Regions from separate parts of the Megalodesulfovibrio paquesii genome, predicted to be linked through region 1. Evidence: riboswitches for the same ligand, from Rfam matches in the RefSeq annotation. Region 1 holds a riboswitch; each other region holds the start of a gene.
The links. A riboswitch is a leader RNA that binds a small molecule or an ion and turns the genes downstream of it on or off. The one in region 1 is predicted to bind cobalamin.

Region 1 (10,470 bases):
AGACGCCGGCAAGCCCGCCGCGAACGCCCTCTTTGCCGTGGAAATTCCAGAGCCCGCGCTCTGTCCGGTCTACCAGGGCCGGGTCATCAGCGGCGTAACCATTGGCAAGTCCCCGGCCTGGCTGCGCTACCGGCTCATTGCCCTGGGGCTGCGACCCATCAGCAATCTGGTGGACGTGACCAACTACGTGATGATGGAGCTGGGCCAGCCCCTGCACGCCTTTGACATGGACCTCCTGGCCGGCGGCAAAATCCGCATTGCCCGCGCCGAGGCTGGCATGCAGGTGGTGACCCTGGACGGCCAGACCCGGACCCTCATCGCCGATGACCTCTGCATCTGGGACGGCGACAAGCCCGTGGCCCTGGCTGGTGTCATGGGTGGGGCCAACTCCGAGGTGCACGACGGCACCACTAACATTTTCCTGGAATCCGCCGTGTTCCGGCCGGGCACGGTCCGCCGCACCGGCCGCCGCCTGGGCCTTTCCAGCGAGGCCGGGTACCGCTTCGAGCGGGGTGTGGACCAGCCCGGCTCCCGCTTTGCCCTGGACCGCGCCGCGGCACTGATGACCCAACTGGGCGGCGGGACGCTGCACCCCGGCGTGGCCGTGGCCGAGCCCGCGCCCTGGATCAATCGTCGCATCAACTTCCGTCCGGCCAGGGCCAGCAGGCTGCTGGGCGTGGAGATGACCGAGGACTTCTGCCGTACCACCCTGCAGCATCTCGGCTGTCAGGTGGACGAGACTGCCCCTGCCGACCTGCCCGGCGCCTGGGTGGTGACCGCCCCCAGCCATCGCGTGGATTTGGATCGCGAGGCCGATCTCGTCGAGGAAGTGGGCCGCGTCCATGGCCTGGATCGCATCCCCGGCGTGGTGCCCGCCGTTCCCCGGCAGCTGGACGCGCCGCGTCAGGACCGCACTCCCTTTGCCTGGACCATGCGCGCCAAGCACTGGGCCCGGAGCTGCGGCCTGCTGGAAGCCATCAACTTCAGCTTTTTCGGACACAAGGATTTGGATCGCTTCCACCTGCCTGTGGAAAACCGGGTCAGTGTCCTCAATCCGCTTTCCGAAGAGCAGGACGCCTTGCGCACGGCCCTGGCTCCCGGCCTGCTGTACTCCCTCAAGGTCAACCTCTCCCAGGGCGCAGAGCGGGTGCGGCTCTTTGAGGTGGCCAAGGCCTTTTTCCAGGACGCGACTTCCGAGACCACGGTGCGCGAGGAAAGTCGTCTGGGCCTTGTCCTGTATGGCCCGCGCGAGGCCGAAGGCTGGCCTCAGGCTCGCGATGTGGCGGATTATCAGGATCTCAAAGGCTTGGTCGAACATCTGCTGACCGCCCTTGGCCTGCCTGCCGGAACCTTCGCCCGAATGGACGAGCATCCCTACCTCTCGCCGGCCGTGGCCGTGACCGTGCAGGGAGAATTCGTCGGGGTGCTGGGCCGGGTGCAGCCGGAAATCGCCAGGGACTATCACGCCCGCCAGGATGTCTGGCTGGCCGAGCTGGAGCTGGACGTGCTCGCGCGGCTGGCTGGCGGGTCTGTGCCGGCTTTCAGGCCGCTGCCGGTCTTCCCGGCGTCGCGGCGGGACATCACCGTGGCCGCTCCGGCGGGCATGCCGGTGCAGACGTTGCTGGAGGCGACCCGGGACGCTGGATCAACGATTCTGGAAGAGGTGGTTCTGGTGGACCGCTATCTGCCTTCCGGCGAGGACGGCCCGCGCAACTGGACCCTGCGGTTCACCTTCCGTCATCCGTCCAAAACCTTGAAGGACAAGGATGTGGACAAAGAGATGGAGCGGCTGCACAATGTGCTGCAGCAGGCCGCAGCCAGCCCGGAGGCGGCCCGCTCCTGACGCCGACAAGGGGCAAGGTGTGTGACCGAAGAGCAGCTCCATAAGATCGGGGAAGTCGCCCGCCTCTTGGAGGTGAACTCCTCGGTGCTGCGGTTCTGGGAAACGGAGTTTCCGCAGCTGGATCCAGTGCGTACCGAGGGGGGCCAACGGCTGTACACCGAGGCCCACCTGGCATTGTTGCTGGAAATAAAACGGTTGTTATACGAGGAAAAACGCACCATCCAGGGCGCACGCCAGGCCCTGGAGGCGCGGTTCCCGGCGCCGCCGGGCAGTTCGGAGCAGCTGGCCCTGATCGATCTGTCACCCCGGCCTGCCCCGCTGCAGCCCCCAAGGCCTGCGGCGCTCACCCTGGCGGCGACCATGGCCCCCGAGCCGCCCAGACCCCCGAAGGCGGATCCGCGGCGCGACATCCTCCTGCTGGACATCGCCGCCGAACTGCGCGCCATCCGCCGTCTTCTGGAGGACGAATGACCCCCGCTTCCCCCGTGCATCCCCCGCTGTTGTCTCCCTCCCTGCTGTCCTGCGATTTCGGCCGCCTGCGCGAAGAGCTGGAGGCCCTGGAAGCCGCCGGGCTCTCCTGGGTGCATTGGGACGTCATGGACGGCCGCTTTGTGCCGAACATCACCCTGGGGCCGCCGCTCATCCGGGCCTGCCGCAAGGGCTCCTCCCTGTTTTTTGATGTCCACCTGATGATTGTGGAACCCGAGAAATATGTGGAAGCCTTTGCCGACGCTGGCGCGGATCTCATCTGCGTGCATGCCGAGGCCTGCACCCATCTGGAGCGCGTCCTGGCCCAGATCAAGGCCACGGGCAAACAGGCTGCGGTGTCCCTGAATCCGCACACCCCGCTCAATGTGCTGGAATACGTGTTGCCCCAGTGCGACATGGTCCTGCTCATGAGCGTGAACCCCGGCTTTGGCGGGCAGAAGTTCCTGGAATTCACCTACCGCAAGCTCATTGAGTTGCGGGCCATGTGCCGCCGGCTGGGCTGCTGGCCGCGGGTGCAGGTGGATGGTGGAGTCACCCCTTCCAATGCCGGCGCCTTGGTCAACTCCGGGGCCGACGTGCTGGTCTCGGGGTCGGCTTTCTTTGCGTTTCCACCTTATTATGAACGCCACCAACTGTTTCAGCAAGCCATGCGCGGGTAGCGGACAGGTTCAATTCGTCCCCGCGCCGCAGACCCATTCACCCGGCGGCCCTGGCTACGCCGCGGCCGTCCCCAGCAAGGAGAGATGATCATGTCCACCATGCGCGAGATGGCCAATGCCGTGCGCTTCCTGAGCATCGACGCCGTGCAGCAGGCACGCTCCGGCCACCCTGGCGCACCCATGGGCATGGCCGACTTTGCCGTGACCCTCTGGACCAGGCACCTCAAGCACAACCCCATCAATCCCGGATGGTGGAACCGCGACCGTTTCGTGCTTTCCAACGGCCACGCCAGCATGCTGCTGTACAGCCTGCTGCATCTGACCGGCTATGATCTCTCCATTGAGGATATCAAAAACTTCCGCCAGCTTGGCTCGCGTACTGCCGGGCATCCCGAATACAGGCACACCCCCGGTGTGGAAACCACCACCGGCCCCCTGGGGCAGGGCATTGCCAACGCCGTGGGTATGGCCCTGGCTGAAACCATGCTCGCCGCCCAGTTCAACACTCCGGACTGCACCCTCATCGATCACCACACCTATGTGGTCATGGGCGACGGCTGCATGATGGAAGGCCTCTCTCACGAGGCCTGCTCTCTGGCCGGGGCCCTCAAACTTGGCAAGCTCATCGCCCTGTATGATGACAATGGCATCTCCATCGACGGCCAGGTCCATCCCTGGTTTGCGGACAACACCCCGGCCCGCTTTGCCGCCTACGGCTGGCACGTGATTGCCGATGTGGACGGCCATGACCCGGAAGCCGTGGATGCGGCCATCGCCGCGGCCAAGGCCGTGACCGACAAGCCTTCCCTCATCTGCTGCAAGACCATCATCGGCTTCGGCTCGCCCACCCTTTGCGGCAGTGAGAAATGCCACGGTGCGCCCCTCGGCCAGGATGAAATCGCCCGCACCCGCTCGGAGCTGGGCTGGACGCAGCCGCCCTTCACCATTCCCGACACCATCTACGCCGCCATGGACGCCCGTCCCGAAGGCCGCGAACTGGAAGCCACCTGGAACGAGCGCTTTGCCGCCTATGCCCAGGCCAATCCCGAAAAGGCCGCCGAACTGACCCGTCGCATGGCCGGCGACCTGCCTGCGGATTTTCAGGATCTGGCCGCCAGCCTGATACGGGAAATGAACCTGATGGAAAAGCCAGTGGCCTCGCGCAAGGGATCCCAGATGTGCCTGGACGCCCTGGCCCCGCGCCTGCCCGAGCTGGTGGGCGGCTCCGCGGACCTGGCCGAATCCAACTGCACCCACTGGAAAGGCGCGGTGCATTACCGGCCCGACGTCCCCACGGGCACCAGCGTGAACTATGGCGTGCGCGAGTTCGCCATGGCCGCCATCATGAACGGCCTGGCCCTGCACGGCGGGTTCATCCCCTTTGGCGGAACCTTCCTGGTCTTTTCCGACTACATGCGCAATGCCATGCGCATGAGCGCCCTCATGGGCCTGAAGGCCATCTACGTGCTGACCCACGACTCCATTGGCGTGGGTGAGGACGGGCCGACCCACCAGCCCATCGAGCACGTCAGCTCCCTCAGGCTCATCCCCAACCTGGCCGTCTGGCGGCCGGCGGACGCTGCGGAAACCGCCGCGGCCTGGACCTGGGCCCTGGCCCAGGAAACCACGCCTTCGGCCCTGTGCCTGACCCGCCAGAACCTCGCGCCCCTGGTGCGCGAAGCCGACGCCCTGGCCAACATGGACAAGGGCGGCTACGTGCTGCTGGACGCCCCGCAGCCCAAGGCCATCCTCATGGGCACGGGCAGCGAGGTGATGCTGGCCGTCAAGGCGGCCCGGCAGCTGGCCGAGGAAGGCGTGGCCGTGCGCGTGGTCTCCATGCCCTGCCAGGAAGTCTTCGACGCCCAACCAAAAGCCTACAAGGACGCCGTGCTGCCGCCGGCGGTGACCCTGCGCGTGGCGGTGGAAGCCGGAGCCACAGGGCTGTGGTACAAATACGTGGGCAGCGAAGGCGCCGTGGTCGGGCTGGATCATTACGGCCTTTCCGCCCCGGCGGACAAGCTGTTTCCCGAATTCGGTCTCACGGCAGATCGGATTGTGGCACTTGTGCGGGAAATGCTGTAAGGCTTGACAGGAACGGCTGTTCCCATCCTTACGCGTCCCGTCCATCCCAGGAGATGTGATCATGCATGTGTTGCACATGGCCAATCTGGATCTCGCCGGCAAGCGGGTGCTCATCCGCGAAGACTTCAACGTGCCCCTGAAGGACGGCGTCATTTCCGACGCCACCCGTCTCACGGCCTCCCTGCCCACCATCAAGCTGGCCATGGAGAAGGGCGCCAGGGTCATCGCCATGAGCCATCTGGGCCGGCCCACGGAAGGCGAGTTTGACGAGAAGAACTCCATGAAGCCTGTGGCCGACTGGCTGAACGAACACCTGGGCGGCAAGGTCCGCCTGGTGCGCGAGCTGGAAGGCGTGGAGGCCGCTCCCGGTGAGCTGGTGCTCCTGGAAAACGTGCGCATGAACAAGGGCGAGAAGAAGAACGATCCCGAGCTGGGCAAGAAGTACGCCGCCCTGTGCGATATCTTCGTCATGGATGCCTTTGGCACAGCCCACCGCGCCGAGGCCTCCACCCACGCCGTGGCTCAGTTCGCCCCCGTGGCCTGCGCTGGCGTGCTCCTGGCTGCCGAACTCGACGCCCTGACCAAGGCCCTGGGCAGCCCCAAGCGGCCGCTTCTGGCCATCGTGGGCGGGGCCAAGGTTTCCACCAAGCTCCTGGTCCTCAACAATCTGCTCAAAAAGGTGGATGGCCTCATCGTCGGTGGCGGCATCGCCAATACCTTCCTGGTGGCCCAGGGGTATGGCGTGGGCAAGTCCCTTTACGAAGCCGATCTGGTGGAAGACGCCAAACAGCTCCTGGCTGACGCCAAGGCCCAGGGCAAGACCATCTATGTGCCCACGGATGTGGTGGTGGCTGCCGAGCTTTCGGCCACGGCGCGGCCCTTCCTCAAAAATGTGGACGAAATTGGCGCGGAGGACATGGTCCTGGACGTCGGCCCGCAGACGGCCAAGACCTATGCCGCAGCCTGCAAGGACGCCGCCACCATCGTCTGGAACGGCCCCGTGGGCGTGTTCGAATATGAACAGTTTGCCGGTGGTTCCAAGGTGCTGGCGTATTCCATCGCCGACTCCGCGGCGTTCTCCCTGGTGGGCGGGGGCGATTCCGTGGCCATGGTGGAGAAGTTCGGCCTTGCGGCCTCCATGGGCTACATCTCCACCGGCGGCGGCTCCTTCCTGGAGTTCCTGGAAGGCAAGGTCCTGCCGGCCGTGGCCATGCTGGAGGAGCGCGCCAAGGGCTAGAGGGCGCTGGCTCGGCCGCGCGCCGGCCAATTACCGGCCAGTTGACCGGACGGCCTAATTGTGATTTGAGTGCCTCGGGCGCCTGCAAAGGCTTAATAGGGAATCCCGTGCAAGTCGGGAGCGGACCCGCCGCCGTGAGTCCCATCCAACCGTCACCTCCTTGCGAGCCACTGGCCCTTTGGTCCGGGAAGGCCGGGGTGGCGGGGGACGAGTCGGAAGACCTGCCCGACAACTGACACCGCCCCCGGCAACGCGGACTTTGCCGGCCCGGCTCTTGTGGACAAGGGAAAAACGGCCCCTTCTCCTGCGCACGTGGGAGAAGGGGCTTTTTGCGTGGTTCGCCCTGTCCGACCGTCCGCACAACGCGAGGAGGAGTATCATGAAACAGGCGCTGTGCACGCTGCTGCTGGCGGTGGTCCTGTGTATGCTGCTGGGGCAGCCCGTGGAGGCCCAGGCCCATGGCGGCAAGAAAGGCGGCGAACCCAAGGTGGCCATCCTGCTGGTGGCCTTTGGCACGTCATACGAAACAGCCCGCGGTCCGCTGAAGGACTTCGAGGCCAAGGTCAAGGCGCGTTTCCCAGGCGTGGAGGTTCGCTGGGCCTGGTCGTCGCACCAGATCCGGCAAATGGAAGGCGCGGAAGCCGTCGATTCCCCGGCCGAAGCCTTCGCCCGGCTCATGGAAGACAAGTTCACCCACGTGGCCGTGCAGTCCCTGCAAACGATTCCTGGGCAGGAATTCCACATGCTCGCCGAGACGGCCCGCCGCTTTGAAGGCATGCCCAAGGGCTTGCAGCACATCGAACTCGGGATGCCGCTGCTCAGCTCCACCGGGGATTTCGAGGCCGCGGCCAAGGCCCTCCTGGCCAATGCGCCCAAGGGACGCACTGCCAAGGACGCTTTGGTCTTCATGGGTCATGGCACCCACCATCCCGGCAACGCCATGTACCCGGCCATGCAGTATTATTTGTGGAAGCTCGATCCCTTGGCCTGCATGGGCACGGTGGAGGGCTCACCCTCTTTGGATGACATTGTGGCAGAGCTGACTCGCAAAAAGCCGGCCAAGGTCTGGCTGATGCCCTTCATGGCCGTGGCGGGTGACCATGCCAACAACGACATGGCCGGCGATGAGGAGGACAGCTGGAAGACCGTGCTGCGCAACAAGGGCTTTGCCGTGGAGCCGGTGCTCAAGGGCAGCCTGGAAAATGCCGGCCTGGTGGACATCTGGATCAACCACCTGGCCGAGGCGTTGGACAAGTTGCAGTAATCCACGCGTGGCGCAGGCCATGCGGCGCATGCATGGCAGAATCGCATTGCAACCGGGCCAGGGGGCAGCTCCAGGCCCGGTGTTACATGAAAGCGGGTGGGTTGCCGACGCTCGCCGCTTCAGTGACTCCCGCCGCCCGCGGCAGGCATCGGGCTGTCCCCCTTGAACAATTCCACCGGTGTCGCCCCAGGACGCATGGCAAACACCCGCAGTGGGTTAGCAGAGGAGGATGCCTGCACGTCGGTGTAGCCCACAAAGAGAATGGACTGCCCATCAGGGGACCAGACCGGTGAAAAGGCCGTGAAATCCTCGCTGGTAAGGCGCGTGATTTTGCGGGTGGGCGTGTCGTAGAGGAACAGTGCTGTATTAATATCGTTGATCTTTTTTTGAAAAAGAGGCGTGCCGGGGACGCTGGCGCTGAACAGGATGGTCCCGGGTTCGCCGGGGCGCGGCGCGAAGCGGTCGGCGCTGGTGAAGCCTTCGCTCCTGCCGGCGAACTCGGTCAGCGGGGTCCGGGCCAGGACTGCGCCATCCAGGCCCACGCGATACCAGTGTGACATGTCGTGATACGAGATGCTCTGGCCGTCCGGAGCCCACACGGGCTCAAACACATCATCGCCGTGCTGGCTGTCACCACCGGTCCTGATGATGCAGGCAGGTGATTTGCCAGGGTCCAGGGTCCAGAGTTCGGTGTGATCGTCCCGGAAGGAGCAATAGAGCAGGTGCTGCCCCGTGGGGGACCAGGCCACGGTGCGCAGGATGCCGCCGTCGTGGACCAGGACCTCGGTGTTTCCGGTATCACGGTGATACAGCACCAGATCTCCATGCCTGGAGTCCTTGTCTGAAGAGCCTTCCACAGGGATCCATACGACCCGCATCCCATCCGGAGAGAGCGAGGGCGACATGCCCTGGCCCAGGCGCACGGGTTTGCCGCCCACGCCATCGCGATACATGACCGCACCGTCCAGGCAGTACACCAGGGGGAATCCAGGCTCGGCGGCATGGGCCGTGGCCGTGGCGGCCAGCAGCCACAGCGCGCAGCAGAGCAGGGGACACAAAAGGGGATGACGCATGGGGCGGCTCCTGCAGGCTCAGGGGTGAAAGGGAAGCACGGCCATTCCGGCCAGCACCCACACCCTACGCGCATCGCCACCACTTCGCCATTCGGAAGAAATGCCGGGCCGCTGTGGCGGATTCTCCGGACACGCACCCGCTACCGCGTGAAGTAGCTGACGAATTCCTGATTGCCCTTGGGGCCAAGGATCTTGGAGGGGACGACGCCAACCAGCGTCATCCCCAGTTGCGAGGTGACAAAGGCCGCCACCGTGTCCACTGCCTCCTGGCGGTCTTCCTCGCGCCGGACCACTCCTTTGACCGTGCGGCCTGGCCCCAGTTCGAACTGTGGCTTGATGAGCGCCACCAGCTCGCCGGGCGTTTTGAGGAACTGCAGGCAGGCCGGCAAGACCTGCGTGAGCGAGATGAAGGACACGTCCACGCTGATGCAGTCCACCAGCTCTGGCAAGAGATCCGGCTCGGCGTGGCGCAGGTTGATGCGCTCCAGGTTGACCACCCGCGGATCGGCCACCAGCTTTTCGTGCAGCTGGCCATGACCCACGTCCGCGGCATAGACGCGCGCCGCGCCATGCTGGAGCATGCAGTCGGTGAATCCACCCGTGGACGCGCCGGCGTCCAGGCAGACTTTTCCCGTAAAATCGAGATGAAAGGCCTCAATGGCCGTCAGCAGTTTTTCCGCCCCGCGGGAGACGAACCGCTGCGGCGCCTTGAGGGAAAGCAGGGCCTCCGGCGGCAGGGGCTGGCCGGGCTTGGCCACAGGCTCGGGGCCGTGGGGCGTTTCCAGCAGCACCTGGCCGGCCATGATCAGCCGTTTGGCCTGCTCGCGGCTCTCGGCCAGGCCACGCTCGTGCACCAGCTGATCAGCGCGGAATTTTTTGGGCATGGGAAGGCTCGGGGGTGGCAGGATCGCTGGTCATGCCGGCGAGCAGCCAACGCAGCCGATGGGGCTGCTTCCGATGCCCAGATGCGCCTTCCAGGCCGTCACGGTGTTGCGCAGGAGCATGGCGATGGTCATGGGGCCCACGCCGCCAGGGACGGGGGTCATGGCTGCGACTTTGCCCTGGAGGGCGTCGAAGTCGCAGTCCCCGCACAGGCCGGTTTCGGTGCGGTTGATGCCCACATCAATGACCACGGCGCCTTCCTTGACCATGTCCGCCGTGATGAAACGGGGCTTGCCGATGGCGGCAAAGAGGAAATCCGCCGAGCGCGTCACGGCCGGGAGGTCCTTGGTGCGGGAGTGGCACACCGTCACCGTGGCGTTGGCAAAGGGGCCGGACTGACCCAGCATGAGGGAGAGCGGGCGGCCGACAATATTTGAGCGGCCCACCACCACGGCATGCTTGCCGCTGGGGGAAAGATCATAGCGCTTGAGCAGTTCCATGACGCCGGCCGGGGTGCAGGGCTGAAAGCCCGGATGCCCCAGGGCCAGATTGCCCATGTTTACGGGGTGGAAGCCGTCCACATCCTTGTCCGGAGCGATGCAGGCCAGGCAGGCGGTGGAATCCAGCCCGCCGGGGAGGGGCAGCTGGAGCAGGATGCCGTCCACGCCGGGGTCGGCATTCAGGTCGGCGATGAGGCGGTCCAGGGTGGCGGCGTCGGTGCCGGCGGGCAGGCGCTCGGTGCGGGAGGTGATGCCCACGTCGGCGCAGGCGCGCTCCTTATTGCGCACGTACACGGCGGAGGCCGGGTCCTCGCCAACGAGGATGACTGTCAGCTGCGGAGGGCGGGAGGCCGCGCCGCCAATGGCGAGGATTTCGTCCTTGAGTTCTGCGCGGATGGCCTGGGCCGTGGCTTTGCCGTCAATGAGGAGCATGGGATCACC
Region 2 (10,470 bases), on a different contig from region 1:
CAGGTATTCCCAGCGCGGCGGGCGTTGCAAGGCGTGCTCAAGGGATTGCAGAAACGCCGCGGACGGCTGCATCAGATCGGCAATGCGGTCCAGGGTGGCCAGGTCTGGATTCATGCGGAAGAGCTTGGCAAACCGCGGGCTGATAAAGGTGAATCCAAACCGTTGGGAAAGGGCGGAGGTGTCCGGCTCCAGTTCTTCCAGCCGAAAGAGCACCCCCGGGACACTGGCAGCCATATCCATCAGTTGCCCGCGGCTGGCCTCCAGGGCCTGCGCCGCGGCGACGAGGTCGGAAATATCCCGCCATTCCACAAGGATGAATTCCACATGGTCCTGCTCGAAGACCAGCGGCTTCACGCTCACATCCACTGGGTAGAGGTGGCCGGCGCTGTCCGCGTTGAGACTTTGATATCGCGACGGACGCCCGGCCAGGGCATCGGCGACAGCCTGGCGGGTGGAGGCGGTCCCGTGCGGGGCTTCGGGGCGCCACCAGCGTTGTTCCCAAAACGCACAGCCAAGCACCTGCTCAAGGGAGGCATCAATTCGCAGCAAGGCCGCCTGATTCACCTTGAGCACCTTGCCCATAGGGTCTAGCAAGGCGACGTACTGATTGGCATTTTCGAAAAGCGCTACCAGCATTTCCTCGTTGTGCTTGCAGCGGTCCTGCCAAAACCGGGCCCGCGTTGCAGAGCGGATGAGAAACGCCAGAAAGGCCAGCAGCAGCACATCGGCCAGCACCATTCCGGTGATCACGGTTCGTGCGGCGCTCTGCCAGCGCGACATGGCTTCGGAATAGGGCTGCTCCAGGATCAGGCGCCCCCCCTCAGGGGTGGGCAGCGTGGCTCGCAACACGGAGGAGGAAAAATCCGGGGAGCCTTGAAGCAGGCGTAGTGGGTCCTGCCCCGGACGCTCCAGAATCAGGAGGCTTTGCGGTGGCAACAATTCCTTCAGGAGGGCGTCCGGTGGCGGAAACGCCAGGGCGCCTTCGCCCTGCACGGCGACAAGCCTTGCCTCCAGTCGTTCCAGAGCAGCGCGTTCTGCGGCAACGCGGTGCTGGCGATAATGCATGGCAAAATAGCCATTGAGCACCAAAAGAAAAATCCCTGCAAAAATACATATTTGCAGAGTGTGTCTTGAGAAAAGTGGCTGCGACGCAGCAGATGACAAGGAGGTGCCGGCCATGAGGCTCAACAGGATGTATAAGGATGTGCCAAAAAGGACGTGCGGAAGTGGGTAGCTCCTTACCATGGGTGCCTGAACAGGTCCAGCGGCAAATTATCACAATAATGTCAAGGGAATAGCAATCCTAAAAAAGAGGAGAAAGCGGGTGTTCAGGCAACAGCATCCAGGACCAGATGGCTGAGATAGCCCAACACGGCGGCAAGGTAGCCCGGGAGAACGGCCTGCCAGGGAAGTTGATAGAACCACAGGGGCAAGGCGCAGACCAGGGCCGGGATAAGAAGCGCCGCCCACCACCGGTGCGTAAAGCCCCGGTGGCGCGAAATGGCGGGCAGCATGGCAATAAATCCTAATATTGCCGACCACTTGTATCGCTCTTGGGCCATGAGTACCATGTCCACCACGGCCAGGAGGGCGTAAAAAAGGTGCTGGCCCTTGGAGTTGGTGTCCACATCCGGGAAGATGGAAGCGCCCAACCCGATGAGCATCAGCATGGTGGCGGTAAAGGGATCGAAGGTGGCCAGGTTGTGATGGTGTGCCGCTGCCAGTCCACCTCCAATCACAACACCACCGAAGGCGAGGTGCAGCTTGTATCCGGGCATACTCATCTCTGGGCTCAGGTGCGTCCAGCCATTTCCTTGCTGCTCACGCGTGGAAAGTCAAGATTTCAGTGGTTGATCGATGTTTCACGTGAAATAACATCCTTGAATTATTGTCTATTATTTTTGACGAGAGTGGGGAAGGGTGGCTGTTGGTTGCGCCGGGTTGATGTGTGTTGATCACAGTGGGGCACAGCCCCTTTTGACTTCTCCGCCCCCCTGCGCTAGACAGCCCGCAAGAACAGGAAACGGAAGACGGTGTAAATCCGTCGCGGACGCGCCGCTGTAACCGGCAATCTCCCCGCCTGGGCCACTGTTTCTGCGGAAATGGGAAGGGTCAGGCATTGCGCAAGGGGCCGGAAGCCAGAAGACGCCCTGTTCTGGAGCAAGACTGCCTCGCGTGCCAGGCAGGAGTGGCAACCAGTCTGCATACGCGCGTTTGCCAGGAGCCCGGCGCTCCCGAACGCGTTTGCGCCGTTGTGTTGTTCCCGCCCCTGTGTTCCCCCCGCGTTGCATCTCCGCTCCTTTGTTCAACACGCGAACGGCAAGGAGTTTTGGCAATGGAAACGCATGTGCTTGGATTTCCCAGAATCGGCTCGGCCCGCGAGCTCAAGGTTGCCCTGGAAAAACGTTGGCGCGGTGAGAGCAGCGCAGAACAGCTGGATGCCACCGCGCGCGAGCTCAAAATCCGGCATTGGGCCCTCCAGCGCGAGGCCGGGCTCTCCCTGGTGGCTGTCGGAGATTTCTCCCTGTACGACCACGTGCTGGACACGGCGGTCGCACTGGGGCTTGTGCCGCCCCGCTTTGTGGCCCAGGACGGCGAATCGGCTCAGGACCGCTACTTCCGCATGGCCAGGGGCGACGCCGCCCGCAACCTCCCGGCCATGGCCATGAAAAAGTGGTTTGATACCAACTACCACTTTATGGTTCCCGAGCTCTCGCCCGGCCTGCAGCCCACCCCGGGGGGCCTGCCCGCCATTGAGGATGCCGCCCTGGCCCAGTCCCTGGGATTTCGACCCAAAACCGTGCTGCTTGGGCCCATCACCTTTCTGAGCCTGTGCCGCGAGGATCATGGTGCGGACCGCTGGGCGCTCATGCCCGCGCTGCTGGAGGCCTACGCCGAACTTGTGCGGCAGGCGGCCGTGCGCAGCAAGTGGATCCAGCTGGATGAGCCGATTCTGTGCACCGAGATGTCCCCGGACGCCCGGGCCTTTTTTGCCCAGTCCTGCAAGGCCATCCGCCGTGCTGCGGGCGATTGTCCCGTGATGCTGGCTGCCTACTATGGCCCACTTGGGCGAAATCTGGAGCTGGCTCTGGACTCTGGCTTTGCAGCCGTGCATGTGGACGCCGTGCGCGGCCGGCAGGAGCTGGAGGCCGTGGTCAGCCGTCTGCCTGGCGGCATGCGGCTCTCCCTCGGACTGGTGGACGGGCGCAATATCTGGAAAACTGATCTGAATGCGGCCCGCCAGCGGGCTGAGGAACTGGCCCGCCGCCTGGGAGTGGAGCGGCTGCTGCTCGGCTCCAGCTGCAGCCTGTTGCACAGCCCGGTGGATCTGGAGTCGGAAACGCTCCTGCCTGCACGCGAGCGACGCTGGATGGCCTTTGCCGCGCAAAAGTGCCGCGAGGTGGCCGCGCTTGGGGAGGCCGTGGCGGGCAATGCGGACGAGGCTTTTTTTGCGGAGAATGCCGCCTGCCTGGCCGAGCGCAGGGCTGCTCCGGAACTGTGCGACCCGGCCGTTCGCGAACGGATCGCTGCGGTGGAGCCGGCAATGACCCGCAGGCAAAGCCCGTTCCCGGTGCGCAAAGGGCTGCAGCAGGCGGCACTGCAGCTGCCGCTCTTGCCCACCACCACCATCGGCTCCTTTCCGCAAACGGCCGAGATCCGAACCGCCCGTCTGGCCCACCGCCGCGGCGAGATGAGCAACGATGCCTATGCACAGTTCCTGGAACAGACCATTGCCGACACCGTCGCCCGGCAGGAGGCGCTGGGTCTGGACGTGCTGGTGCATGGCGAATCCGAACGCAATGACATGGTGGAATACTTCGGCCAGATGCTCCAGGGCTTTCGCTTCAGCGGTAACGGCTGGGTGCAGAGCTACGGCAGCCGCTGCGTCAAGCCGCCCATCATTCTGGGGGATGTTTCCCGCCCCGGCCCCATGACCCTGCGCTGGATCGGCCATGCCCAGTCCCTGACCAGGAAGCCGGTCAAGGGCATGCTCACCGGTCCGGTGACCATCCTGAACTGGAGCTTCGTGCGCGATGACCTGCCACGCTCGGAGGTCTGCAGGCAGATCGCCCTGGCCATCCGCGATGAAGTGCAGGATCTGGAAGCCGCGGGTGTACAGATCATCCAGATCGATGAAGCCGCGTTCCGCGAGGGGTTGCCTCTGGCTCCCGAGGCCCAGGAGACCTATCTGGAGTGGGCCGTGGAGGCCTTCCGTCTGGCCTCCTCCGGCGTGCAGGATGGCACCCAGATCCACACCCATATGTGCTACAGCGAGTTCGGCCCCATCCTGCGCTGGATTGCGGCCATGGATGCGGATGTGGTCAGCATCGAGTCCAGCCGCAGTGGCATGACCCTGCTGCAGGCCTTCAACGACTTTGATTACCCCAACGACATCGGCCCTGGCATCTACGATATTCACAGCCCCCGCGTGCCCGAGGTGGAGGAGATGGTGCAGCTGCTGCGCAAGGCGCTGGAAGTCATCGACGCCGAACGGCTCTGGGTCAATCCGGATTGCGGCCTGAAAACCCGCGCCTGGCCGGAAACCATGCGCAGCCTGGCCAACCTCGTCGCCGCGGCCAAGGCCGTCCGGGCCGAGGTGCAGGGCAGATAGGACGAGACCAGAAAACGAGAGGGAGCCCCTTTTGAAAAGAGGCTCCCTCTCACACGGGTCGTTCTCAAAGGAACATGCTCTAGAACATGTTCTTTTCGCTGTCGGCCAGGGTCTTTTCGATGACTTCCTGCAGGGCCGGGGGCAGGCCCTGGATGTCCACGTTCAGGAAGCCCCGGACGATGGTGGAGGTGGCTTCATCCTCGTCCAGGCCACGGGCCATGAGGTATTCGATTTCTTCCTGGTCAATCTTGCCCACGGCAGCTTCGTGGGAAAGCTCCACGCCGTCCACGTCGGCCACCAGTTCGGGGATGGCGTGGATCTTGCCGCCGCCCAGGATCAGCCCCTTGCATTCCAGGTGCCCCTTGGCAGGCACGTGGGTGCCGGAGATGCGGCCGCGGTTGATGATCACGCCGCCGGTGGTCAGGGTGCGGGCGATGATTTCCGTGCGGGTGTTGGGCGCGTTCAGCACCACCTCGCTGCCGGCGTCCACATAGGAGCCGGGAGGGGTGACCACCACGGAGTTGAAGCGGGCCACGGCGCCTTCGCCGTCCAGGGTGATCTTGGGATACATCTGCAAATCCCGTACGGGCTTGAGCAGGATGTAGTTGTTGATGAACACGCCATCCTGCCCGACCACGCCAGCAGACCGGGGACGCACGGTGGTGTCCTCGCCCCAGTTGTGGATCATGGTGAAGGACAGTTTTCCGCCCTTTTTGATATAGAATTCAGAGATGCCCATATGGGCCGCACCCTTGGCGTCATGTGCCACGGCGCAGCCGGTGATGATGTGCAGCTCCGAATCCTCTTCCACAATGATGAGGTTGTGGACATTCTGGCCGACCTGATTGCCCTTGATGAACAGGCAGGACTGCACCGGTTCGGTAATTTTGGCGCCTTTCTCGGTGCGGATGAAGTAGCCGCCATGAAGATTGTCACGGGCGGCGCGAGTGAAGTCATCCTTCTCCGGGTCCACCAGCTTCCACATGTATTCCGGCAGGCCGTCGTACTTTTTGAGGGCGGCCTTGATGTCCAGGATTTCAACACCCTTGTGGTGGGTTTTGCAGTGGACGTTGGAGTGGTTCATGTGCACGAAGGAGCCGCTGCGCATGTGCTCGTCCACATCCACGCCGGCCATGAGCAGGTCGTGCTTGTCCTGGGGGCTCAGGGTATGCAAATCCTCGATGGGAGCCGCCTCTGCCCCGGTGAATTTGAACGATTTGAGATCGATGGGAGTGGGCATGGTATTTCTCCAGTGTCGGCAGAAAGCTAGTTCAGGCAGCGGACGCATTCCTGGTAGCCATACTTGCCGACGTGGTCGAGGATGTCTCTGGGGTTGGCCTCGCAGCAGAGGTGGCCGTTGTAGAGCACCTGGCCGCGGTCTGCATTGATGTAGTCCAGGATATAGCCGGTGTGGGTGATGATCAGCCCGGAGGTGGCCTGCCGGGTGGCTTTTTTGGCCTTCATGGAGAGCTTGGGATCGGGTTCGATCTCGCCGCGCAGCAATTCCCGGACGGTTCTGCCGATGAGATGCATGTTCTCCAGGTCCACGCCGGATTCGGGTTCGTCGAAGAGCACCAACGAGGGCTGCTGGGCCATGAGCTGCAGCAGTTCCGAACGCTTGATCTCGCCGCCGGAGAAGCCGGAGTTGATGTCGCGGTCCAGGAAGTGGTCAAAGTTGACCTTCTGGGCCAGGCTCTCCACGTCCACGGATTTGCCCTGGGCGCACATCTGCACCAGATGCCGGGTCTTGAGGCCGTGAATGGTTGGAGGGCGCTGGAAGCTCATGCCAATGCCCAGGCGGGCGCGTTCGTAAATGGGCGCGCTGGTGATATCCACGCCCTTGAAGGTGATTTTCCCTTGGGTGATGGTATAGTTTCCAAAGCCCATGAGGGTCATGAGCAGGGTGGTCTTGCCGGAGCCGTTGGGGCCAAAGAGGATGAACGTCTCGTTCTCGCGAATCTCAAGATTGATCCCCTTGAGCACGGGACGATCGGCCACCATGGCGTGGAGGTCCTCGATGATGAGCATGGGCGCTCCTGTGGGGGTATCGAGTGGTATCATGGCGTCCTTGCGGGTACGGATCGCCGCCTGGTTACAACTGGTGGGCCCATCTGCCTGACCTCTCCGGGGGGCGTGTCCTGGCGGCTGGACAGCCACGCAGCCGGAATGGTATGCCCTATGCAAGTGCAACTGGTTTTGCACGGCCAGGGCTGGCAGAAGGGTCGGCCGGCTCTTTACTTAATCACTTCCGTGTGGATTGTCATGCCTCCGGCGTGCATTTTCTGCGGCACCATACGCAGGTTGTGCCGGGGAGTCAGTTACTTTCTCTTGCCAAGGACGTTCCATGGCCCGAACCGTATTGATTTTTCTTGTGCTGTTAAGCCTGCTGTGCACTGAGGCCATTGCTGCAGACCCCAAACCCGGCGGCAGGCCGGGGGGAAGACGGTCGCCCGCGGTGCCGGAATTCGTCGTCATGCCTGGGTTGCGCTTCGGGATGACTGTGCAGGAGGTGCACGCAAATCTCAAGCGTTTGAACAAGAATGAAGATGCCGTGCTCCTGACCACCATCTGCGGCATTCCCCTGGGGCTGGATGTGCTGGATGGTGCGCCCGTCTTCACCACGGACACAGGCATCACCATGGCCAAGGCCCACGGCTACGAGCCCATGTTTTTTTACAACAACAAGCTGATTGCCATCAAACGCACCATCCGCGAGCTGGACGAATTGACTTCATTGAAGCGGGAATTCCCTTCCGGGCGGTTTCGCTTTCATCATTTCCCCGGCGTGGATGAACCCCTGCGCGTGTTTCAGGCCAAGGACCGGGGCAGAATCATTTTCACCAACCAGCATTCCGATGTCTACATCTTCGATGAAGCCCTGCGCAGCCAGGTGCTGGCCGGCCTGACGGGCTCCTACTGCTGGCACACCAAGACCTTTGGACCCAACCAGCAGGGATTTGTGCAGGAATACGCCACCTGTGTGCGCTACCGCGGTGACATCCCGGCCAGCCGCCTGAGCCAGGACCTGGTCAGCTGCCAGAAGTTCTGCCGTGAGACGCCGAAGTTCCTTTCCTCGTCGCAGTGTCAGGCCATCTGCCAGGAAGCCTACACGCGGGCCTCGCAGTAGGTACGCCGCATCAGGACAGGCAAACGCGCATCGCCTCGAAATCCCAACCAAAAACAAGGCCGCCCGCAATGCATGCGGGCGGCCTTGTTTTTGGCGGGATCAAAAAAGCTCAATCCATTGAAATGTTATCGATCTTTGGGTCAAGACGCCGGGCTTGGGCCATGTCCTGCTGGGCCTTGGCCGCCTGGCCAAGGTTCAGCCAGTTGAAGCTGCGGTTGGCGTAAGCCCGGGCGGAGCCGGGGCGAAGCTTGAGGGCTTCGGTGTAGTCGGCAATGGCCCGTTGATCATCCCCGAGCATGGTGTAGGCGTTGCCGCGGTTGATGAAGGCTACGTAATCCGGGTTGTTTTCAATGGAGCGCGTGAAGTCCCGGATGGCGGAAGAGGGGTCGTTGCGAGTCAGATAGATGTGGCCGCGGTTGTTGTAAATGTAGGTCAGCAAATGGTCGCCGCCGTCCAGGGCTTTGGAATTGACCACCTGGGTGTACAACTCCAGCGCCATGGGCAGGTTCTTTTCCTGCTGGGCCTTGATTGCCTGATTGGCCAACCCGATGACGGTATAGTCTTCCTCGGTCTCCACGGCGGCGGCGGGCAGGGCCAGGCAGATGCCGAACAAACACAGCAAGGGCAGGGCGATGACGGAGCGCAAGGGAGGGCGGGGCATGATGAAACTCCTGGGCGGCAAGGCGACGGCGTCAACAGGCCGGCGGGGTTCAGGATTGCATGGCAGGCCCGTCAGTTCCGGACCTCAGGTCTGGACGGGCGCAGGCACCATGGGCGGCAGATGTGCCCAGGGGGTCCGGGCAACGGCGGTTTCCACATCGGCCACGGCCGGGCAGGCCGCAGCGTCTTCAAGAGCTGAAGCAATATTCGCGCCAGCTGCCGTTTCGGAGGGTGCCTCTGCGGAGGGGGCGGTGTCCTCTTCCGGGTCCATGGCCAGCTGTCTGATGCCGGGCAGGGCTTTGTCCAGGGCTTCGGCCAGCACGGGCACGCCCTGGGGGTGCCAGGCGTTCCAGAGTTCGTAGGCTTTCCAGTATTTTTTCAGGCGCAGCAGGCACAAGCCAAGAAACAGCGTGGCGTGGTCCAGCTGATGGGCCGGGGCTTCTTTGGGGCTGCTTTGGGCCAGGGCCAGGGCGCGCTGGAACTCCACGCGGGCCTGAATGTACTGGCCGAGATCGTACAGGGCTCTGCCCAGGCAGAGCCGGGGCATGATTTCCTTGGGATATTCCTTGGCAAAGTCACGAAAATGGCGCACCGCTTCGGCCAGATCCCCGGCAGCCAAGGCCACGTTGCCGTCGCGGGCCAGGCTCACGCGGCGTTCCATCTCCCTGGCCTGGGCATCGGCCTGGGCCTGGGCGCGGGCTTCTTCCTCGGCCCGTTTTTTCTGGAGGTCCGGATTGGCTTTTTCCGCCAACTCCTTGACGCCGGGAGGAACCAGGCGGGAGAAGAGTTGCCGGCGGGACATCTTATTGGATGCGTCGTCGCGTTTTGGGGGCATGGCTCGCGCTCCTTGCAGAAGGGGGCATCCTAGTGCGAGAAGGCGCGCGGGTCAATCGGCAAGAGCGCCCTGTCGCGGCGGGACGGGGCTGCCCTCTGGCCAGCACAAAAAGGCCCCCCCGGGCCTTGGCAGGAAACGCCCGGGGGGGTGAGGAGTGCGACGAGTCGCACGCGATGTACCTGAACGGGTACTAACCGCCGATGAGCTGCATGGCCATTCTGGGCAGAGAGTTGGCCTGCGAGAGCATGGCGACGGCAGACTGGGTCAGAATCTGCTGACGGACGAACTCGGTCATTTCCAGGGACACGTCCACGTCGGAAATGCGGGATTCGGCAGCCTGCAGGTTTTCGGACTGGATTTCCAGGTTGGTGATGGTGTTCTGCAGGCGGTTCTGCAGGGCGCCGAGGTTGGCGCGGATGTTGTCCTTGGAGACAATGGCTTCCTTGAGGGCCACCAGGGCCTTCTGGGCGCCTTCCTGGGTGGAGATGGAGAACCCGTCGCCAGCGGCGGACTGGTTGCCAACGCCGAGGGAGGACGCCGTGGCGGAGCTGATCTGGATGTAGTAGTAGTCTTCCGCGCTGTCGTTGGCCGTGCCGAAGTGGACCTTGAGCTTGCCCGTGGAAACCATGCCGCTGCCATCGTGGTTAGCGCCGGAGAGGTTGCCGTTGAGCAGGTAGATGCCGTTGAAGTCCGTGGCGTTGGCGATACGGGTGATTTCCGAGGCCATGGCCTGATATTCGGAGTCGATGATCAGGCGCTGTTCGGAGGTGTAGGTACCGGTGGCGGCCTGTTCGGCGAGTTCCTTCATGCGGATGAGCTTTTCGTCGATGACGCCGAGGGCCCCGTCCGCAGTCTGGATCAGGGAGATGGCGTCGTTGGCGTTGCGCACACCCTGGTTCAGGGACGCGATATCCGAACGCATGAGTTCACGAATGGCCAGACCGGCGGCGTCGTCTGCGGCGGAGTTCACGCGCAGGCCGGAAGACAGCCGTTCCACCGAGGTGCCGAGGTTCCCGTACGCAGTACGCAGGTTGCGGGAAGCGGTCATCGCCATCATGTTATGGTTAATAGTCAGAGACATAGCCGTTCCTCCTTGAAGGGGTTTGTTGCATCCATGCTGTACACCGGCTGTTGGGTCGCCGAGTCCTCACCCTCACCTCCTTGTTGGCGGGTATCCCCCCGGTGACATCTCAGCTATCGGCCTGTTTCAGGAAAACTTAATCGCGCCTTAAGAAA
Region 3 (10,470 bases), on a different contig from region 1:
GATGACGTCCTTGATCCACGGCATCAGCCACCCCGCCCCCACCCCCAGGGCCATGGCCAGGAAGATCCACAGGGTCAGGAAGCGATCCAGGAAGGACAGGGATTTTTGTGCAGCCATGGCGGCCTCCAGGCTCGTTTTTTTAGAAATATACTTGGTTGAATCGCCAAATTATCTTATCCATAGTGGAACAGTCGTAAAAAGGTCAAGGCTTCTTCTGCGCCGTGCCCCCATCACCAGGGCGCTCGACTTGATTCGGCCACATGGCGGGCATCTTAGTGACAAATATGCATGTACCCTAAATTAACACCACCCCTGCCCCACCCATCCTGTCAACTTAGAGCGCAGAATATTTATTTTTGACGGTCTGTCAGTTGATATCAAAGGTGCTATTCTTACATCACCCCCGGTGCTTTCCCTACTTGCATGCCTTGTCGATGATTTGTAAAGACGCATTAACGATTGCGCAGCCACGGGGTGGGGGGCGCCCCTGGAGCGGTGCGGCAGCGCGCCAATCTGCTTGCTTCTGAGCACCTTGTCACCTTTTTCCCCGGAACGGGGTCTCTTATCCACTCTTAAGGATGCCATGAAACTCGCCATGAACGAGCCCGGCCGTCAGTACCGGGCGCACAAGCAGGCGCTGGACGCCGCCGTCCTGCGTGTTCTGGAAAGCGGCTGGTGGATCGGCGGCGAAGAGGTGGACACCTTTACCAGGGAGTTTGCCGCCTGGTGCGATCTGCCCGGCGGGGTGTGCGTGGCCAATGGCACGGACGCCCTGGAGCTGGCCTTGCGCTGTCTGGAGGATCAACCCGGCACGGCCGCGTCTTCGTCTGGCGCCGCGGCGGAGGTCGTCACCGTGGCCAACGCCGGCGGGTACACCACCACGGCCTGTCGGCTTGCCGGGCTCACGCCGGTGTATGTGGATGTGACGCCCGAACTGGTGATGCACATCCCCGCGGCCCTGGCCGCCGTGACCCCGCGCACCCGCGCCGTGGTGGCCACGCATCTGTATGGCATCCCCCTGGATGTGCCGGCCCTGCGCGCCGGGCTCGATGCCATGGGCCGTCAGGACGTGGCCATTGTGGAAGACTGCGCCCAGGCCCACGGCGCCTTGCACGATGGCGCGCGCTGCGGGTCCATGGGCGATCTGGCCTGCTTCAGCTTTTACCCCACCAAAAACCTTGGGGCCATGGGCGATGGCGGCTTTGTGGGCACGCGGCACGAACACCTACGCCTGCGTCTGCAGCGCCTGGCCCAGTACGGCTGGCAGACGCGTTATGATTCCGTGACCCCCATGGGCCGCAACAGCCGACTGGACGCCGTGCAGGCTGCGGTGTTGCGGGTCAAGCTGCCGTATGTGGACGCCTGGAACGCCGCACGCCGGGCCATTGTGCAGCGGTACGCCGCGGTCTCCCCGGCCCTGCCTTTTGTGGGCCCGGCCACGGCGGGCTTTGTCGGGCATCTGGCCGTGTGCCGCCATCCGCGGCGCGATGCGCTGCAGGCGTTTCTGGCTGAGGCGGGCGTGGCCTCGGCGGTGATGTATCCCCGGCTGGATCCCGATCAGGCCAGCCAGCAGGGCCTGCCCATGGTGGTGCACGATCTGTCCGAAAGCCGCCGCGCCCTGGCGGAGATTCTGACGCTGCCCTGCTACGCGGAAATGACCGCGCAAGAGGTGGACCATGTCTGCGATGTCCTTGCCCGATTCCTCCGGCAATAGCGCCGCCCCGCTCTCCGGAGCCGGGGACGCGGTGTTGCATTCGTTGGTGATTCCCGTCTACGGCAACGAGGCCAATATCCCTTCGCTGCTGGCGGCGCTGGCGGATCTGGCGGCTGCCGTCCCGGCCATGGAAGTGGTTTTTGTGGTGGACGGCTCTCCGGACAAGTCCCTGGAGCTTTTGCAGGCGCAGCTGCCGCAGCTGCCCTATGCGGCTCAACTCATTGCTCTTTCCCGCAATTTTGGCGCATTCACGGCCATCCGTCGCGGGCTGGAGGCCGCCAGGGGCAGGAGCATGGCCGTCATGGCTGCGGATCTGCAGGAACCGCCGGAACTGATCCTCCAGTTCTTCGCCCTGCTGGACTCGGGCACGGTGGATCTCGTCTGTGGCCAGCGGACCGGCCGCCAGGATTCCCGATGGAGCGCGCTGCTTTCCAACACCTTCTGGACACTGTACCGGCGTTTTGTGCTGCCGGACATGCCCCCCGGCGGAGTGGATATCTTCGGCTGCAACACCGTGGTGCGCGATGCGCTGTTGCAGCTTCAGGAGAACAACAGCTCCCTGGTGGCGCAGCTGTTCTGGGTGGGGTACAGACGGGTGTTCGTGCCCTATGCCCGCCAGGCCCGGCAGCATGGCAAGAGCGCCTGGAAGCTGAAGAAACGCCTGACGTACATGCTGGACAGCATCTTTTCCTTTTCCGATCTGCCCATCCGCGTGGCCCTGGGCGTGGGGCTGGCCGGGCTGGTGTTCACGGTGCTGCTGGGTCTTGTGGAGCTTGTGGCCTGGCTGCTCGGCCTCATCCATGTGCCCGGCTATCTGGCCATCATGTTCACCCTGCTGTTTCTCGGGTTCAGCATCCTGCTGACACAGGGGCTCATAGGCTGCTATCTCTGGCGGGCCTTCGAGAACACCAAGCGACGCCCGCTCTCGCTCACGGCGTTGCACCTTGTGCATCCTCAGGCAGAGTCCGGGCAGCAAGGAGCCTCCCGTGAGTGACGCGCCCTTTATCCATCCGCAGGCCCTGTGCGAAAGCCAGGCCATTGGCCCCCGCACCCGGGTCTGGGCCTTTGCCCATGTGCTGCCCGGCGCCGTGGTCGGGGCGGATTGCAACCTTTGTGACCATGTCTTTCTTGAAAATGACGTGCAGGTTGGCGACCGGGTGACCATCAAATGCGGCGTGCAGCTCTGGGACGGGGTGCGCCTGGGGGATGACGTCTTTGTCGGCCCGAATGTCACCTTTACCAATGACAAACGGCCCCGCTCCCGCATGCGGCCGCAGGCCTTTCTGCCCACCGTGGTGGAGGCCGGGGCGTCCATCGGCGCAAACGCCACCATCCTGCCCGGGCTGACCATCGGCCGCAACGCCTTTATCGGCGCGGGCAGCGTGGTGACCCGCAGCGTCCCCCCCAATGCCATCGTCTATGGCAATCCGGCCCGGATCATGGGCTACGCTTCTGGCGGTCCCGGCGAGGAGCGTAAGAGTTCCCTGCCCCTGCACAGGCTGCCGGACAGCCCTGCCACCAGCGCCCCCCGCGAGCCCGTGGCGCTGGGCGTGGGCGGCTGCAGCCTGTGCCCGCTGCCGGTATTCAAGGATCTGCGCGGCGGACTCATGACCGTGGAGTTCGGCAAGGAGCTGCCCTTTGTGCCGGTGCGGCAGTTTTTCGTACACAACGTGCCCAACGACAAGGTCCGCGGCGAGCACGCGCACCGGGCCTGCGAGCAATTCCTGATCGCCATTTCTGGCACGGTGCATGTGGTGGTCAACGATGGCGCCAGCTCTGCGGAAGTCTGCCTGGACGCGCCGGACTGGGGCCTGCACATGCGCCCCGGCGTCTGGGGTACGCAGTACAATTTTTCGGCAGATGCCATCCTGGCCGTGTACGCCTCCCTGCCGTATGATCCGGCGGATTATGTCCGCAGTTTCGACGCGTTCATGGCCGAGTTCGGGACGCTGCAGCCGGATGCTTCCCGAAGCTGAGCCTGCCCGCCGCGCCCCTGGCCATTTCCGCCCTTTTTGACCCCTGTGCGCCTGGCCTTCGCCCGGCTTTGGAGAGAGCATGCGCCGTTCTGCGACACCCCATGATCACGGTGATACCGCCGGCGCTTCCGGCCCCGGGAGCGGCGTGCCCTGGCGCATGGGGTCGGAATCCCTGCGCGCCTGCCTGCGTCAGGACTGGTGGGCGCTGCTTATCGGCAGCCTGGCTGTGTTCGTCATGGCCGGCATGTTCACCAGCGGCAAGTCCGCCATGTTTGTGCCGGAACTGAGCTTCCCATACGTGTACACCGGCGACGGCCTGAGCCACGCCTGGCTCTCCCAGCGGGCCATGGAAGGATGGATTTTCGAGAATCCACGCAGCGGTTATCCCTTTGGATCCGCCTTCTTCGACTACCCCGGCTCGGACAGCGGCAATCTGCTGATCATCAAGGCCCTGGGCTGGTGCACCGGCACCTGGTACGGCGCCATGAACCTGTATTACCTGCTGAGCTACCCGGCGGTCTTTCTGGCGGCCTATCTGGTGGCCCGCCTGCTGGGCTTGCGGCAGGCCCTGAGTCTGGCCCTGGCCGTGCTTTATGCCATGGCGACCTACCATGCCCAGCGGCTGGGGCATATTTTTCTGACCTGGTATTTTGTGGCGCCGATCTTCTTTTATGCCGCCGTGGTAGCCAGCGCTGCCGGGGACGAGGGCCGGCGCTGGCGGTGGCGGGCCGGCCCGGGCTGGCCCCTGCTGGCGGTGCTGGTCGCCGCGGCCTCGTTCGGCGTGTATTACGCCTTTTTCGGGGTCATCCTGCTGGCCGTGGGGGGCATTGCGGGCTGGGTTCAGACCGGCCGCGCCGCACCCCTGGTCCGGGCCGGCCTGTACTGCGCCGCCGTGGCCGGCGGGGTGTTTCTCAATGTCGCGCCCTCAATCTGGTATCACCTGCTCCACGGCCCCAACCCGGAAGTGGCGGCCCGGCATGCGGCGGAATCCGAGTATCTGGGCTTCAAGATGATGCAGCTGCTGCTGCCGCGCGAGAATCACCGGCTGTTTTTTTTCAACTATTACAATAAAGCATACAACATAACCCGGCCGCTGATCAACGAGAACACCTCTGCCACCCTGGGCCTTGTGGGTGCGGCAGGGTTCCTGTTGTCCCTCTGGCATCTGCTTGTCATCGCTGCAGGCGGCGCACTGGAACGCCGGCTGCGGCTCATGAGCGTGTTTGGTCTGGTCCTGTTCCTGTTCGGGACAGTCGGCGGCCTGGGGGCGATGTTCTCGGCCTTTGTCTCACCCATGTTGCGCAGCTGGAACCGCATCAGTATTTTCATGGCCTTTGGGGCGTTGTTCACGCTGCTGCTGGTGCTGCAGCTGGCCTGCGAACGCTGGCTTTCCCCGCTGCGGGCCCGGCTGGTCATGGCCTTGCTGGCGGTGCTGCTGCTTCGCGTCGGGCTGTGGGATCAGACCCTTCCCTCCTTTGCAGGCCAGATCAATGCGACCGCCCAGGCTTTTCGGCAGGAGCAGGCCTTTATCCAATCCATTGAAGCCCAGCTGCCGCCGGGCAGCGCGGTGTATCAGCTGCCGTACATGCCATTTCCGGAGCAGCCTTCCTTGGAACGGCTGGAAACCTATGACCTAGCGGCGGGATATCTGCACTCGAGCACCCTGCGCTGGAGCTACGCCGGCATCCGGGGCCGCGAAGGCGACCTCTTTTACCGCGCCCTGGCCCGGGAGCCTCTGCCGCGTCAGCTGGAGGTGCTGCAGCGTCTGGGGTTTGCCGGGGTGTATGTGGACCGCCGGGGCTACGCGGACAACGCCACCGCTCTGGTGACCTCTCTGGAGGATCTGACGGGAGCGCCGCCCGCAGTGGTCCGCGCCGATGGCGAGGTGGTCTTCTTCCGCCTGCCCAACGCCACGCAGCCGCTGCCGGACGGCTTGCCTGCTGCCGAGATTTTTGCCAGGGCCGGCGTTGCCCCGCCGCCTCAATAGCCGCAAGATCGCGCCCGGACATCACCCTAGAAATGAAAGCCCTCCAGCGCCCGCTGTAGCAGGGGATCCACCTCGGCCTTGCGGGCGGCGTCGTACACAAGGCGAATGGAATAGAAGACGTCCTGCCGCAACCAGGTCTTTTGGTAGAGAATCCGGCCGTTCAGATACCCGGACACCACGAACCAATCCTTTTTGGTGGTGTGATAGGTCACCTGCAGGCCGTCCTCCTGCCGGGCCTGGGCATAGGCCTGGGGCAGGGTCTCGTCCAGGGCGTTGTGCGCGGCCCAGACCAGCAGTTCGATGCCCCCATCCGGTGCAAGAAAGCGGCGGCCGTCGCCGTTGTCCGCCTCGGGCCGGGCAGTGAGCGCCCCGGCCGGAAGGCACAGCTCGTAGCCAAAGCGGCTGTTGCGGTAGCAGTCCTGTCCGGCCGCCGCGGCCGCCGGCCCGCCCGTGGCAAGCAAAAAAATAAACGCAACAAGTCCAATGTGTTTGGTGAAAAATTCCATCAGGATTGTCCGCATGCCCCGGCCATGGTGTGGAAGCTTCATGTGTGGCTGCATGTGTTGCTCCTCCCGTTTATCCAAGGCTGGCGCGGGGATCGCGCGGAGGCTCGCTGCCGGATCATCCTATCACAAGGAGGGAGCCAGTCAAATTTCAGTTGGTCAAGCGTGACATCTGTTGGGATCCGTTGACAGAAGTCAAATTTTGTTGAGCTGAGTTGACTTGAGCGCATCTCCGGACGTATATCAGGGCTGTGCTGGCGCCTGTCCTTCTGGGACGGCGGCAAGAGGGAACCCGGTGTAAATCCGGGGCTGCCCCGCAGCGGTGAGCGAAAACAACCCCCGCCATAGGCACTGGGCTTTGGGCCTGGGAAGCGGCGGACAGTAGGCCCCCGGCCCTGCGGCCGGCTTGTTCGCAAGTCCGAAAACCTGCCAGCGCCGTCTGCAACGCCCGTTTGCGGACGCACCCACTGGGAGCCTCGAGGGAAGGCGGCCCGGCCATCCGGCGCGTTGGTTTGCGTCCGGAGGCCCTCCTTTCCTCGGTTCCATGACGATGCCGCGCAGTGCGGCGGCATCGCGGAGTATGCCATGCGGGAACCGATGCCTTGCGCCGAACTGAGTTCCGACGGCTCCCTGGAGCCGCTGTTTCCATCCGTCACCCCTCCTGCCTCGCCCCGTGTGGCTGCGGCTGTGCCTGCGCGCATTCGCAAGCGCGATGGCGCCGTGGTGGGCTTTGATGCGGACAAGATCTTTTTTGCCATCCGCCGGGCCGGCGCGGCCACGGGCGAGTTTGACGATACCGAGGCCCGGCTGCTGACCGCCCAGGCCGTCAAGGTCCTTTCCCACCGTTTTGCCGGGCAGATTCCGGATATCGAACGCATTCAGGATGTGGTGGAACAGGTCCTTATTTCGGCCAATCATTTCCAGACCATGCGCGCCTATTCCGTCTACCGGGACCAGCGCGCACGCCTGCGGCAGGACCGGAAAACCGTGGTGGACGTGGCCGCCTCGGTCAATGAATACCTGGACCGGCAGGACTGGCGCGTGGCCGCCAATGCCAATCAGGGCTATTCCCTTGGCGGGCTGATCCTCAATGTTTCCGGCAAGGTGGTGGCCAATTACTGGCTGAGCCACGTGTACCCGCCTGAAGTGGGCATGGCCCACCGCGAAGGCGATCTGCATATCCACGACCTGGACATGCTGGCCGGCTACTGCGCCGGCTGGTCCCTGCGCACCCTGCTGCAGGAAGGCCTGAACGGCGTGCCGGACAAGGTGGAGGCCAACCCGCCCCGGCACCTTTCCAGTGCTGTTGGGCAAATCGTCAACTTTCTCGGGACCTTGCAAAACGAATGGGCCGGCGCGCAGGCCTTTTCCTCCTTTGATACCTACATGGCGCCCTTCATCCGCAAGGACGCCCTGGAGTATGACCAGGTTCGCCAGTGTATCCAGGAGCTTATCTATAACTTGAACGTCCCCTCGCGCTGGGGCACGCAGACGCCCTTCACCAACCTGACCTTCGACTGGACCTGCCCCGAGGATCTGGCCGGCCAGCGTCCCGTGATTGGCGGGGAGGAAATGTCTTTTACCTACGGCGAGTTGCAGTACGAGATGGACATGATCAACCGGGCGTACATCGAGGTCATGACCGCCGGGGACGCCAAGGGCCGCGTGTTCACCTTCCCCATCCCCACGTACAACATCACCAAGGATTTCCCCTGGGAATCGCCCAACGTGGATATTTTGTTTGAAATGACAGCCAAATACGGCCTGCCGTATTTCCAGAACTTCGTGAATTCCGATCTGGAACCGAACATGGTCCGTTCCATGTGCTGCCGGCTGCAGCTGGACCTGCGCGAGCTGCTCAAGCGCGGCAACGGGCTCTTTGGCAGCGCCGAGCAGACCGGGTCCGTGGGCGTGGTGACCATCAACTGCGCCCGGCTGGGCTACATGCACCGTGGGGACGAAGCCGCCCTGCTCGCCCGCCTGGATGCCCTGCTGGACATTGCCAAGACCAGCCTGGAGATCAAACGCAAGGAGATCAGCCGGCGCATGGACGCCGGGCTGTTCCCATACACCAAGCGCTACCTCGGCTCCCTGCGCAACCACTTCTCCACCATCGGCGTCAACGGCCTCAATGAGATGGTCCGCAACTTCACCAATGATGCCGAGGACATCACCACCCCAGCCGGCTATGCCCTGGCCGTGCGGCTGCTGGATCATGTCCGGGAGCGCATGACCGAATTCCAGGAAGAAACCGGCCATCTGTACAACCTGGAAGCCACCCCGGCCGAAGGCACCACCTATCGTTTTGCCAAGGAAGACCGCAAACGCTTCCCCGGCATCCTCCAGGCGGGCACTTCGGAAAAGCCCTATTATACCAACTCCTCCCAGCTGCCCGTGGGCTTTACGGACGATCCCTTCGAGGCTCTGGCCCGGCAGGAGACCCTGCAGCGCAAGTACACTGGCGGCACGGTGCTGCACCTGTACCTGGGCGAGCGCGTCTCCAGCGTGGAGGCTTGCAAGGCCCTGGTGCGGCGGGCGCTCTCCCGCTTTGCCCTGCCGTACATTACCGTCACGCCTACCTTTTCCATTTGCGACGTGCACGGCTACCTGACCGGCGAGCACGCCAGCTGCCCGCGCTGCGCCGCCGAAGGCCGGGAACAGGCCTGCGAGATCTGGACCCGGGTCATGGGCTATTACCGTCCCAAATCGGCCTTCAACATCGGCAAACAGGGCGAGTATGACGAGCGCGTCTGTTTTGCCGAGCCCGCGGCGCTGTGATCGAACCTGCGACACCAGGACAGGAGCGCCAGCCCTTCAATGAAGCGGCCAGCCTGAACATCGGCGGACTGGCGCCCCTGTCCACCCTGGATTACGCCGACCCGGACACCCCTGGCGCACTGGCGGCGGTGCTCTTCTGCCAGGGCTGCCCCTGGCGCTGCCCCTACTGCCACAACGCGGCCCTGCAGCCGAATCATCAGCCGACAAATCCGACGCATGCGGCAGGCCTGGCCTCCGGCGCTGGCGCTGTCGGCACCCTCAGCTGGGCCGAGTGCTTGGCCTGGCTGGGCAGCCGGCGGGGAATTCTGGATGCGGTGGTCTTTTCCGGTGGCGAGCCGACCCGTCAGCCGGCCTTGCGGCAGGCCATGGCCGAGGTCCGGGCCCTGGGCTTTCGCCTTGGGCTGCACACCGCGGGCATGTTCCCGGAGGCGCTGGCGGCCCTGCTGCCGCGTTGCAACTGGGTGGGCCTGGACATCAAAGCCCCGCGCGCGCTGTACGACCGCATCACCGGCCGCCCCGGCAGCGCGGAGCCGGCCTTTGCCAGCCTGGAGCTGCTGCAGCGCAGCGGCGTTGCCTTCGAGGTCCGCACCACCTGGCATCCGGCCCTGCTTGACGAGGCGGCCCTGCTGGCCCTGGCCGGGGAACTCGGCGCTTTCGGGCCGTTGCGCTGGTCCCTGCAGGCCTTCCGCCCCCAGGGCTGCGCCGATGCGGAACTGGCTGCAGCCGGGCCGGTGATGTTTGCGGAAGATCTCCTCGCGCAGTTGCGTAACACCGCACCTTCCCTGACAATCACCCTGCGGGAGTGACGCCCCGGCCTGGCCTGTGATTGGGCGCTCGGGCGCCTGGACGATTACCCGGCGAGCACGGCAGTGGCCACCGCTTCGGCCACCAGTTGGGAGGAATACCAGTTCTGCCCGGTGAGCAGCCGCCCTCCCCGTCCGGAGGTGATGAAGCCCTGGTTGACGCCATAGCAGCAATAGCGGGCGCCGCGGGCCTGGAGCTTGTCCTCCAGCACATAAGGCGCGTCCAGGAGCACGCCGAAGGTCACTTCTTCCGCGCGGCTGAAGCAGGTCACGGGCTGGTCCTGGATCAGGAATTCCCCGGAAGCATCCTTGAGATTGAGCAGCCCGGCCGGGCCATGGCACATGGCCGAGACGACGCCGCCGCGGGCCCAGATGTTTTCCGCAATGGCGATGAGGTGCGGGTTGTCCGGGAAGTCATACAGCCCGCCGTGGCCGCCGGTAAAGAAGATGCCGTCGTACTGTTCGGCATCCACGGTCTGCGGCAGGGGGGCGGCGAGGATGCGATCCATGGCCTGGCGGTCCATGAGCAGCCGGATCTGTACCGGGTCGTTGAAATCGGTCTGCGTCAGGGCCGGGCCCTGCTCGCCGGGGGTGGTGAAGTCCACCGCAAGCCCGCGTTCCTGCATGACGTACAAGGGATGCACCAGTTCGGGAAAATAGCAGCCCGCCGGCTTGCCGCCGCCCATGGTGGCGTGGCCGGACAGGACAA

Region 2: it holds a riboswitch for cobalamin, as region 1 does, so the genes downstream of both, metE (5-methyltetrahydropteroyltriglutamate--homocysteine S-methyltransferase) here and ACYQ00_RS14600 (sirohydrochlorin cobaltochelatase) in region 1, are expected to answer to the same signal.
Region 3: it holds a riboswitch for cobalamin, as region 1 does, so the genes downstream of both, ACYQ00_RS20525 (ribonucleoside triphosphate reductase) here and ACYQ00_RS14600 (sirohydrochlorin cobaltochelatase) in region 1, are expected to answer to the same signal.

The regions. Positions count from the first base shown of each region.
Region 1 covers NZ_BAAIGQ010000006.1:378,779-389,248, forward strand. The annotation lists gene pheT (phenylalanine--tRNA ligase subunit beta) at 1-1,843, shown strand, start outside; gene ACYQ00_RS14580 (MerR family transcriptional regulator) at 1,865-2,314, shown strand; gene rpe (ribulose-phosphate 3-epimerase) at 2,311-2,991, shown strand; gene tkt (transketolase) at 3,082-5,073, shown strand; gene ACYQ00_RS14595 (phosphoglycerate kinase) at 5,135-6,310, shown strand; cobalamin riboswitch at 6,370-6,553, shown strand; gene ACYQ00_RS14600 (sirohydrochlorin cobaltochelatase) at 6,690-7,574, shown strand; gene ACYQ00_RS14605 (biopolymer transporter Tol) at 7,694-8,647, opposite strand; gene ACYQ00_RS14610 (TlyA family RNA methyltransferase) at 8,788-9,531, opposite strand; gene folD (bifunctional methylenetetrahydrofolate dehydrogenase/methenyltetrahydrofolate cyclohydrolase FolD) at 9,562-10,461, opposite strand.
Region 2 covers NZ_BAAIGQ010000005.1:845,244-855,713, forward strand. The annotation lists gene ACYQ00_RS10410 (PAS domain-containing sensor histidine kinase) at 1-1,065, opposite strand, end outside; gene ACYQ00_RS10415 (metal-dependent hydrolase) at 1,329-1,784, opposite strand; cobalamin riboswitch at 2,026-2,147, shown strand; gene metE (5-methyltetrahydropteroyltriglutamate--homocysteine S-methyltransferase) at 2,336-4,612, shown strand; gene ACYQ00_RS10425 (SufB/SufD family protein) at 4,692-5,852, opposite strand; gene ACYQ00_RS10430 (ABC transporter ATP-binding protein) at 5,879-6,640, opposite strand; gene ACYQ00_RS10435 (hypothetical protein) at 6,957-7,739, shown strand; gene ACYQ00_RS10440 (tetratricopeptide repeat protein) at 7,849-8,400, opposite strand; gene ACYQ00_RS10445 (tetratricopeptide repeat protein) at 8,485-9,234, opposite strand; gene ACYQ00_RS10450 (flagellin N-terminal helical domain-containing protein) at 9,425-10,315, opposite strand.
Region 3 covers NZ_BAAIGQ010000009.1:5,132-15,601, reverse strand. The annotation lists gene arsB (ACR3 family arsenite efflux transporter) at 1-117, opposite strand, end outside; gene ACYQ00_RS20550 (DegT/DnrJ/EryC1/StrS family aminotransferase) at 584-1,714, shown strand; gene ACYQ00_RS20545 (glycosyltransferase) at 1,677-2,708, shown strand; gene ACYQ00_RS20540 (WxcM-like domain-containing protein) at 2,701-3,690, shown strand; gene ACYQ00_RS20535 (hypothetical protein) at 3,770-5,677, shown strand; gene ACYQ00_RS20530 (hypothetical protein) at 5,704-6,237, opposite strand; cobalamin riboswitch at 6,419-6,628, shown strand; gene ACYQ00_RS20525 (ribonucleoside triphosphate reductase) at 6,766-8,958, shown strand; gene ACYQ00_RS20520 (anaerobic ribonucleoside-triphosphate reductase activating protein) at 8,955-9,764, shown strand; gene ACYQ00_RS20515 (type 1 glutamine amidotransferase domain-containing protein) at 9,809-10,470, opposite strand, start outside.